DNA from 2 places in the Rhizobium sp. WSM1328 genome. Region 2 is predicted to be linked to the other one. Evidence: predicted binding sites of a transcription regulator. Region 2 holds the regulator's gene; the other holds the start of a gene.
What was found. Region 2 encodes HrcA, which represses chaperone genes, less so after heat shock. Its sites were predicted from a motif close to GTTAGCACTCNCNNNNNGNGAGTGCTAAC; they were not measured.
Positions count from the first base shown of each region.

Region 1: AC2444_RS05135 (co-chaperone GroES) is a predicted target of HrcA. The motif match lies at 2,540-2,568, and genes of this name have one in related genera.

Region 1 covers NZ_CM172788.1:996,495-1,001,332, reverse strand. Annotated here, with positions in the region: gene AC2444_RS05145 (hypothetical protein) at 26-418, opposite strand; gene groL (chaperonin GroEL) at 485-2,119, opposite strand; gene AC2444_RS05135 (co-chaperone GroES) at 2,169-2,486, opposite strand; gene AC2444_RS05130 (hypothetical protein) at 2,999-3,262, shown strand; gene AC2444_RS05125 (hypothetical protein) at 3,259-3,594, shown strand; gene AC2444_RS05120 (hypothetical protein) at 3,591-3,920, shown strand; gene AC2444_RS05115 (DUF1488 family protein) at 3,911-4,186, shown strand; gene AC2444_RS05110 (transglutaminase-like domain-containing protein) at 4,214-4,838, shown strand, end outside.
Region 2 covers NZ_CM172788.1:2,900-7,737, forward strand. Annotated here, with positions in the region: gene hemW (radical SAM family heme chaperone HemW) at 1-1,040, opposite strand, end outside; gene rdgB (RdgB/HAM1 family non-canonical purine NTP pyrophosphatase) at 1,050-1,694, opposite strand; gene AC2444_RS00025 (VOC family protein) at 1,695-2,120, opposite strand; gene rph (ribonuclease PH) at 2,117-2,836, opposite strand; gene hrcA (heat-inducible transcriptional repressor HrcA) at 2,965-4,053, shown strand; gene grpE (nucleotide exchange factor GrpE) at 4,165-4,797, shown strand.

The sequences.
Region 1 (4,838 bases), 990 kb from region 2:
ATATCGGAGCGCTCTGAAAATGGTGTCAGACGGCAAGCGCGGTGGCGCAGGCTTGAACACTTCGGCTGTCGGGTGAAGTCTGCCCAGGCATGGTCGCCCAACCGCCGGCCTCGACGAACTGCCGCTGCTTGTAGCCTTCGGTAATCGCCTTGAACTCGATCAGTTTAGCGCTCGCGTCCGGCGCCGCATTGAACCGCTCGACACAAATGGCCGACGCCAGCTCTCCGCGTGCGGTGTCGCCGGCGGCGACTGCCGCTTTGCTTGACGTGCCGCCTGTTACCCAACCTCCCCAGCTGAAGCCGATAATCATCGTGGCGATCGCCGTGACGACGCAGGCCCAGACGAGAAGCGTCTTGGATGGCTGGTAACTCTCGAAACGCTGGGTGATCGATGTCTTGCTGCTGCTCTGCACGGACATTGGAATTCTCCCTGTCTATTGTTCGGGTTGCGCCGTCCGGCCACGCCGGAACAGTTCAGGCTGTTCTCAGTATCCCATATCTCCCATGCCGCCATTTCCGGCTGCAGGGGCGGAGTCTCTTGCGGGAATGTCGGCGATCATCACCTCGGCGGTGATCAGCAGCGCCGCAATCGAGCCGGCGTCCTGCAGAGCGGTGCGCACGACCTTGGCGGGATCGACGATGCCGGCCTCGATCATATCGACATAGGTCTCCGTCTGTGCGTCGAAGCCCTGATTGTGATTATTGCTGCCGGCGAGTTTTCCAACGACGATGGAGCCCTCGAACCCGGCATTGTCGGCGATCTGCCGGATCGGGGCTTCGAGCGCCCTGAGCACGATCGAGATGCCCGCCGTCACGTCGGCGTTCTCCCCGGTCAGCCCCGTCAGCGCCGACTTGGCGCGCAACAGTGCCACGCCGCCGCCGGGCACGATGCCCTCTTCGACCGCCGCACGGGTGGCGTTCAGTGCATCGTCGATGCGGTCCTTCTTTTCCTTGACTTCCGTCTCGGTGGCGCCGCCGACACGGATGACCGCGACGCCGCCGGCGAGTTTCGCCAGGCGCTCCTGCAGCTTTTCCTTATCGTAATCGGAGGTGGTCTCCTCGATCTGCGCCTTGATCTGCTGGATGCGCGCCTGGATGGCCGCTTTCTCGCCGGAGCCGTCGATGATCGTGGTGCTCTCCTTGTCGATCAGCACGCGCTTGGCGCGGCCGAGCATATCGAGCGTGACGTTGTCGAGCTTGATACCGAGATCCTCGGAAATCATCTGGCCTGATGTAAGCACGGCAATGTCTTCGAGCATCGCCTTACGGCGATCGCCGAAACCCGGCGCCTTGACGGCTGCGACCTTCAGGCCGCCGCGCAGCTTGTTGACAACAAGCGTCGCCAAGGCCTCGCCTTCGACGTCCTCCGAGATGAGCAGAAGCGGTTTGCCGGTCTGTACGACGGCTTCCAGGATCGGCAGCATCGCCTGCAGGCTGCCGAGTTTCTTCTCGTGAACGAGGATATAGGGATCCTCCAGTTCCACGCGCATCTTCTCGGCATTGGTGACGAAATAGGGTGAGAGATAGCCGCGGTCGAACTGCATACCCTCGACGACGTCGAGTTCGGTCTCGGCGGTTCGCGCCTCTTCGACCGTTATGACGCCCTCATTGCCGACCTTGTCCATCGCCTTGGCGATCATCTCACCGATGGCGGCGTCGCCATTGGCGGCAATGGTGCCGACTTGGGCGATCTCACCTGACGATTTGACCTTCATCGCCCGCGCCTTGATTTCCTTGACGACGGCGGTAACGCCGAGATCGATGCCGCGCCTGAGATCCATAGGGTTCATGCCGGCAGCGACGAGCTTGGCGCCTTCGCGGAAGATGGAGGCGGCGAGAACGGTTGCCGTCGTCGTGCCGTCGCCGGCAAGATCATTGGTCTTCGAAGCCACTTCACGCACCATTTGCGCGCCCATGTTCTCGAACTTGTCCGCGAGCTCGATCTCCTTGGCGACGCTAACGCCGTCCTTGGTAATGCGCGGCGCGCCATAGGCCTTGTCGATGACAACGTTGCGACCCTTCGGGCCAAGCGTCACCTTGACGGCGTTGTTGAGCAATTCGACGCCGCGCAGCAGGCGGTCGCGCGCGTCGGTGGAGAACCTGATTTCCTTGGCAGACATGATATTTCTTCCCAGTTCGGTCTTGAGATGCTGGTCACAAATTCGACGGTCAGGCAGCTTTGTCGGCAGCCGCTTCAGTCTTTTCGACGATGCCCATGATGTCGGTCTCCTTCATGATCAGAAGGGTTTCGCCATCGATCGTGACCTCTGTCCCCGACCATTTTCCAAACAGAATGAGATCACCGACCTCGACATCGAGCGGGACCAGATTGCCGCTTTTGTCGCGAAGGCCCGGGCCGACTGCGACCACTTCGCCGTGCTGCGGCTTCTCCTTGGCGGTGTCTGGAATGATGATCCCGCCCTTGGATTTGACATCGCCTTCCGCACGTCGAATGACGACGCGGTCGTGAAGTGAACGGAATTTCATAGAGGTCTTTCTGCTGCCGGCGCGTAGGGCGGCTGCAACTCATAAATAGCATTCGTGGCACTCGATTGATAGGAGTGCTAAGAAATATTATTCGCCCATGAACTTTTTTGAGATATTCAGGAAATCAATCCGACCGGATATTTTGTATTGATCAGCAAATAAATAGAATTTTTTACGCCATCGCGCTCCATTTTATTTTCGTGAGCGAAGAGTTAATTTGGCGTTTTTCATAGATAAATCAGAATTTATCTTGATTTAAACTCAATCGAGGCGCAATGATAGGCTTCGTCGATTTGGCCGACTTGGCTTCGCGGTGTCAGAGACCTACGACCCGCCATCACCACTGAATTCTCGATAGCGATCCATGACGTCGTTCCGGCGTTGAGTTCGCCTGTTCCGATCCGGAATGAGCTTGGCGCTGACCGCGGATGTACCGGCAGCCTCGAGTTCGTCCGGTTCGGATCTCAACGATACAGGAAACGCATCGGTGTATTCCTGCGGAGGCCTCAGCCGTGACCAGTCGTACCACACAAACCGTCGTCCGCTTTTCATCCCCATTCCGTCTGCCCGGTTTCGACGGGGCGCAGCCAGCCGGAGAATACCGCGTCGACTATGACGAGGAATTGATCGACAGCGTTTCCAGGCTTGCCTGGCGCCGGGTCGGCGCCTTCATCCACCTGCCGGCGATCGCTGCGCAGAGTTCGACGCAGCAGATGATGCCTATCCACCTGTCAGATCTCGAAACCGCGATCGAAAAGGACCACAAACCGTCATGACCGCTACGCGCATCCCGCAACGCAATGGACGCTCAATCCGGCGCGAGGCAGCAACGCATATCTTCAAGGTGGGGCAGACTGTCCGAGTGAAGGACGGGTTCTTGGTCGTTCCCTCCAAGCTTCCCGACACATACCGCATTACCGCCACACTGCCTCTGAGAGGAAATGTGCTGCAATACCGTATCCACAGTGACGATGAACGTCATGAGCGGGTCGCGACGGAAGATAGCCTGGAACTGGTAAACCTATCGCCCGCCGGTAGCGGCGCAACACTGATCGAGAGGACGTTTGGCCATGGCCACGGCCCGAATGACGAAAGGTTGACATCGTGAACAGTCATGAAGACGAAGCCGAACGCAGACGGAATGCCGTTGCCGTCGGCACATGGGAAAATAAATGTGGTGCGTCGGGCCGCTACTTGATGGAGGTCGAACATGACCGCCGGATCGAATCTGCCCGTTCGTGGACCGTCTATCGTGTCTCTGCAAGCGTTCCAGTGCACGCCGACCATGGCATGATCGGCAAGAGCCGTTCGGAGGCCGGTGAAGACATGATGTCCTTCAATCTTCTCAACATAGGATACCGGAAGGAGTGGCTGAGGCTGTCGGACGCCGCCCGGAGCGGTCGCCAGACCCCGCCGGTTCAACCATGGCGCTAGCCTTTTTGAACCAAAGCCGCAGCTTCGATGCGGCGAGAAATGCAGTGCGCTTCATCGGCCATGACGGCATGTTCCAGGTGTTGTTTTTCGTCGAGGTTGGCGCGCTGGCGAAATCCGACGCCGCATTGCAAAGAACCGAGCCTTCGGAAACGGGGTGGCTTTCGTCGTTCGACGCCCTGCGCAACTCCATTCAGGACGTGGCGCACAAAGCCTATTCGTACCGCCGCCGCGCCTTCTATACTCTAACTGCGGCGGATTTCCGCTAGACGGATCCGGACGCGCGAGAACGCTCCATGTTGATCCGTTACGGCTATGAAATGACGCTGACCTGCCCGCAGCCGACCGCATTGGTCTGTCTGCTGTCGGTTCATGACGATCGCGCGGCCGACATCAGAATTCCGGAAACGGTCTTCACCACGCCCGATGTCCCCACTTCTTCCTATCGCGATCTCTTCGGCAACCGCTGTCTTCGGCTGGTTGCGCCAGCGGGCGACCTGACCATATGGGGCGATGCGACGATCGAAGACGACGGCAAACTGGACAGGTCGCTGCCAGGCGCCAGGGAAGTCCCGGTTTCGGAGTTGCCGGATGATTGCCTCGTCTACCTGATGGGCAGCCGCTATTGCGAGACGGATCGTCTCAGTCAAATTGCATGGGATATGTTCGGCACCGTCTCACCCGGCTGGGGCCGCGTTCAGGCGATCTGCGACTTCGTTCACGGCCATATCCAATTCGACTACATGCAGGCGCGATCGACGCGGACAGCCTTCGAGGCGTTCCACGAACGTGTCGGCGTCTGTCGCGACTTTGCGCATCTCGCGGTGGCGCTGTGCCGTTGCCTCAACATTCCTGCCCGATATATCAATGGCCATCTCGGTGACATCGGTATTCCCGTCGTCGATCCGATGGACTTCAGCG
Region 2 (4,838 bases):
TCGACGCCTTCCCTGAGCCGCAGCCCCATCAGCAGCAGCTCGTCGGACTGTTCCTCGAAGCCGAGCCGCTCCTCGTCGAGAATGCCGTGGCCGTCACGCTCGACCATGTCGAGCCAGGTTTCCGGCTTGCGCTCGGTCGCCGTCGCGAGCTTCTCGGGGCCACGCGTCAGCCGGCCATGGGCGCCCGGGCCGATGCCGGCATAATCACCATAACGCCAGTAGGTCAGGTTATGCCGGCTTTCAGCCCCCGGCCGGGCATGATTGGAAACCTCATAGGCCGGCATGCCCTCGCGCGCGGTGATCTCTTGCGTCGCCTCGTAGAGCACTGCCGATTGCTCGCCATCCGGCACGATCAGCTTGCCGGCCTTGTGCAGGCCGTAGAAGGGCGTGCCTTCCTCGATGGTCAGCTGATAAAGCGAAAGATGGTCGACCGCATAGGAGATCGCCTCCTTCAATTCCTTTTCCCATTCCTCGACGGTCTGGTCGGGCCGGGCATAGATCAGGTCGAAGGACATGCGCGGAAAGATATCGCGCGCCAGCCTTATCGCCTTCAGCGCGTCGGCGACATCATGCAGCCGGCCGAGGAATTTCAGATCCCGGTCGTTCAGCGCCTGCACGCCGAGCGAGACGCGATTGACGCCGGCTGCCCGGTAGCCGCGGAAGCGTTCGGCCTCGACGCTCGAAGGATTGGCCTCCATGGTGATCTCGATGCCATCTGGCACATGCCAGTGCCGCGCAATGCCGTCGAGAATGGCGGAAACCGCTTCCGGCTTCATCAGCGAGGGCGTGCCGCCGCCGAGGAAGATGCTCGTCACCGTCTTCGGCCCACTCATCGCCCGGACCGCCGCCATCTCCGTCAGGAAGGCTGATGTAAAGCGCTCCTGATCCACCGGCTGGTGGCGCACATGGCTGTTGAAGTCGCAATAGGGACACTTCGCCGCGCAGAAGGGCCAGTGCACATAGACGCCGAAGCCCGGCTCGCCGGTATCGGGCAGCAGAGCCGCGTCGCGCGAGGTGCTTGGCGTGTCGAAATTGTCCACGAACAGACCTTATGCCTCCAGGCAGGTTTCAACAAAGAGTTTGAAGGCGCGGGCACGGTGCGACAGCGCTTGCGGCTTGCCGACGTTCCAGCCGTGTTTTTCCTCGCCGCTCATTTCGCCGAAGGTGATGTCGTAGCCCTCGGGCTGGAAGACCGGATCGTAACCGAAGCCCTGGGTGCCGCGCGGCGGCCAGACGACACTGCCTTCCACCTCGCCGCGAAACAGCTCTGTATGCCCGTCCGGCCAGGCAAGGCAGAGCACGCTGATGAAACGCGCCGTGCGCTGTTCCGGCTTTGTCGCGCCCGCATCCTGCAGCGCCTTTTCCACCTTGGCCATCGCCATGTCGAAATCGCGCGTGCCGTCGGCCTTCTCCGCCCAATTGGCGGTGTAGACACCGGGATCGCCGCCGAGTGCATCGACCACCAGCCCGGAATCGTCCGACAGCGCCGGCATGCCTGAGGCATTGGCCGAGGCGACTGCCTTGATCGTCGCATTCTCCTCGAAGCTCGTGCCGGTCTCATCCGGCTCGACGAAATTCAGCTCGGCGGCCGATTTGGCGGTGAAGCCGAGCGGCCCGATCAATTCCTGGATCTCGCGGATCTTGCCGGCATTGTGGCTGGCAACGACGATGGTCTTCGTTTCAAGCTTGCGCATTCAGATGTCCTGTTCGATGCCCCAGATTTTAGCCTCCGCGCATTCCAGACTGTTACCGGCCGGATCGCGGAAATAGATCGAGCGGCCGCCCTTCGGCCAGCGCACTTCGGATTCGATCGCCACACCCGCCGCCGTCAGCCGCTCGGCCATGGCATCGATATTGCGGCCGGACACCCGGAAACAGGCGTGGCCCTGGCCGGTCGTGCCGTGCGGCGGTACCTGCAGTGCTTCAGGCGCTGGCGGTTTTACCGTTTCCTCGGGATTGAAGATCAGGAGAACGCCAGGCCCACAGCGGAAGAAGACATGCCGGTTGGCGGCGCGGGCGATCTTTTCAAGTCCGAGAACGTCTTCGTAGAACGTCTCGGCCTGGTCGAGATCCCGCGCATAGAGCGCCGTTTCCAACATGCCTTCCAGCATGGGGTTCATCCTTCGACGGCTTGCTTCTGCAGTGCCACGAGTTCGCCGATGCCGTTTCTGGCAAGCTGCATCAGCGAGGTGAATTCGCCCTCGCTGAACGGCGTGCCTTCGGCCGTGCCCTGGATCTCGACGATCCCGCCGGTGCCCGTCATGACGAAGTTCGCATCGGTCTCGGCCGAGGAGTCTTCGATGTAATCGAGATCGATCACCGGCTGGCTGGCGAAGATGCCGCAGGAGATGGCGGCGACATGATCCTTCAGGACCCGTTCGACCTTGATCATGTTGCGGCTTTCCATCCATTTCAGGCAGTCGTAAAGCGCGATCCAGCCGCCGGTGATCGAGGCGGTCCGCGTGCCGCCATCGGCCTGGATGACGTCGCAATCCAGCGTGATCTGCCGTTCGCCGAGCGCCTGCAGGTCGACGACGGCGCGCAGCGACCGGCCGATCAGCCGCTGGATTTCCTGGGTGCGGCCGCCCTGCTTGCCGGCGGCAGCCTCGCGCTTCATGCGTTCGCCGGTTGCCCGCGGCAGCATGCCGTATTCGGCCGTGACCCAGCCCTTGCCGGTATTGCGCAGCCATGGCGGCGTCTTTTCTTCGAGACTCGCCGTGCAGAGCACATGCGTGTCGCCGAACTTCACCAGGCAGGAGCCTTCCGCATGCTTGGAAAAATTGCGCTCGAACGAGACCTTGCGCATCTGGTCGATTTTTCTGCCTGAAGGCCGCATTCTTATCTCCTGGAGTTTATTTGACCGCTTCTACGATTGGCGGCGCTCATTTGCAAATTCCCTTTTGCCACGGGTCTTAGTTTGACTTACTTTTCGGGAAGTATCATCAGCACGGGTTCGAAAGCTTCATGGGCATCAGGTCGACGTCGGTTTCGGATGCCGTAGCTGCGCTGGACGAGCGCTCCAGGGAAATTTTTCGTCGCATCGTCGAAGGTTATCTGGAAAGCGGCGAGCCGCTCGGTTCGCGCAACCTGTCCCGTATCCTGCCGATGTCGCTGTCGCCGGCCTCGGTGCGCAATGTCATGAGCGATCTCGAAGAACTCGGCCTGATCTATTCGCCGCATGTCAGCGCCGGCCGGTTACCGACCCAGATCGGCCTGCGCTTCTTCGTCGACGCCTTCATGCAGGTCGGCGACCTCTCGGCCGAGGAACGCGCCAGCATCGACCGCCAGGTGCGGGCCGAAAGCGGCGGCAATCCCGTCGAATCGATGATGAACGAGGCAAGCCGCATGTTGTCGGGCATTTCGCGCGGCGCCGGCCTGGTCATCACCTCGAAAAGCGATCCGGTGCTGAAACATGTCGAGTTCATCCGGCTCGAACCGACAAAGGCGCTGGCCGTGCTCGTCGGCGATCACGATCAGGTGGAAAACCGCATCATCGAGCTGCCGGCGGGCGTCACCTCCTCACAGCTGACCGAGGCGGCGAATTTCCTCAATGCCCATATGTCCGGCCAGACCCTGCCGGAGCTTCGCAAACAATTAAGCCGGCTGAAGGACGACGTCCGTCACGAGCTCGATGCCCTGTCGCGCGATCTGGTCGAGCGCGGCATTGCCGTCTGGGCCGGCAGCCCGGACGAGGGAAAACCGACGCAGCTGATCATCCGCGGCCGCGCCAACCTGCTCGAAGGCCTCGCCGGCGCCGAGGACCTCGACCGGCTGCGCCTGCTGTTCGACGATCTCGAGAAGAAGGACAGCCTGATCGAGATCCTCAATCTCGCCGAAAGCGGTTCGGGCGTCCGCATCTTCATCGGATCGGAAAACAAGCTCTTCTCGCTGTCCGGCTCGTCGCTCATCGTCGCGCCCTATCGTGACGATGACGATCGCATCGTCGGCGCTGTCGGCGTCATCGGCCCGACGCGGCTCAATTATTCCCGCATCGTGCCGATGGTGGACTATACAGCCCAGCTCGTCTCCCGCCTTTCGCGCAACCAGCTTTGACGCCGCAACTGCCAAGCACGCGGAATTTTCGCTTCTTTGTCACGCAGACTTGATTTTTTTCGGTCAAACCTCGATATCGGGCGCATCTGAAGACACCAACCGGAGACCGTCATGACCGATGACACGACGAAAAACGGACCTGACGCAACTGCGGCGGATGCCGCAGCCGACGCTACCGCCTACGTCGAGAACGAAACTGCGCAGGAAGAGGCCGCCCAGCCGGACGCGCTTGAGCTTCTGAAAGCCGAAAACGGCGAACTGCGCGACCGCTATCTGCGCCTTGCTGCCGAGATGGACAATCTGCGCCGGCGCACCGAGCGCGAGGTGAAGGATGCCAAGTCCTATTCCGTCGCGGGCTTTGCACGCGACATGCTCGCCGTCTCGGACAATCTGCGCCGCGCGCTCGATGCCATCCCTCCGGAGACCAGGGCTGCGGCCGATGCCGGCCTGAGCACGCTGATCGAGGGTGTCGAGATGACCGAGCGCGCCATGCTGTCGGCTCTCGAGCGCCACGGCGTTCGCAAGCTGGAGCCGGTTGGCCAGAAGTTCGATCCGAATTTCCATCAGGCGATGTTCGAGGTACCGAACCCCGACGTGCCGAACAACACGGTCGTCCAGGTCGTGCAGGCAGGCTTCTCCATCGGCGAGCGCGTGCTGCGCCCGGCCATGGTCGGTGTCGCCAAGGGCGGCCCGAAGCCGGCGGAAGCCGAAACCAACTCCGTCTTCGACGAGAAAGACGCCTGAGAACACTTCCCTAGCGCGTCCCATGGGACGCGCGGCGCTCT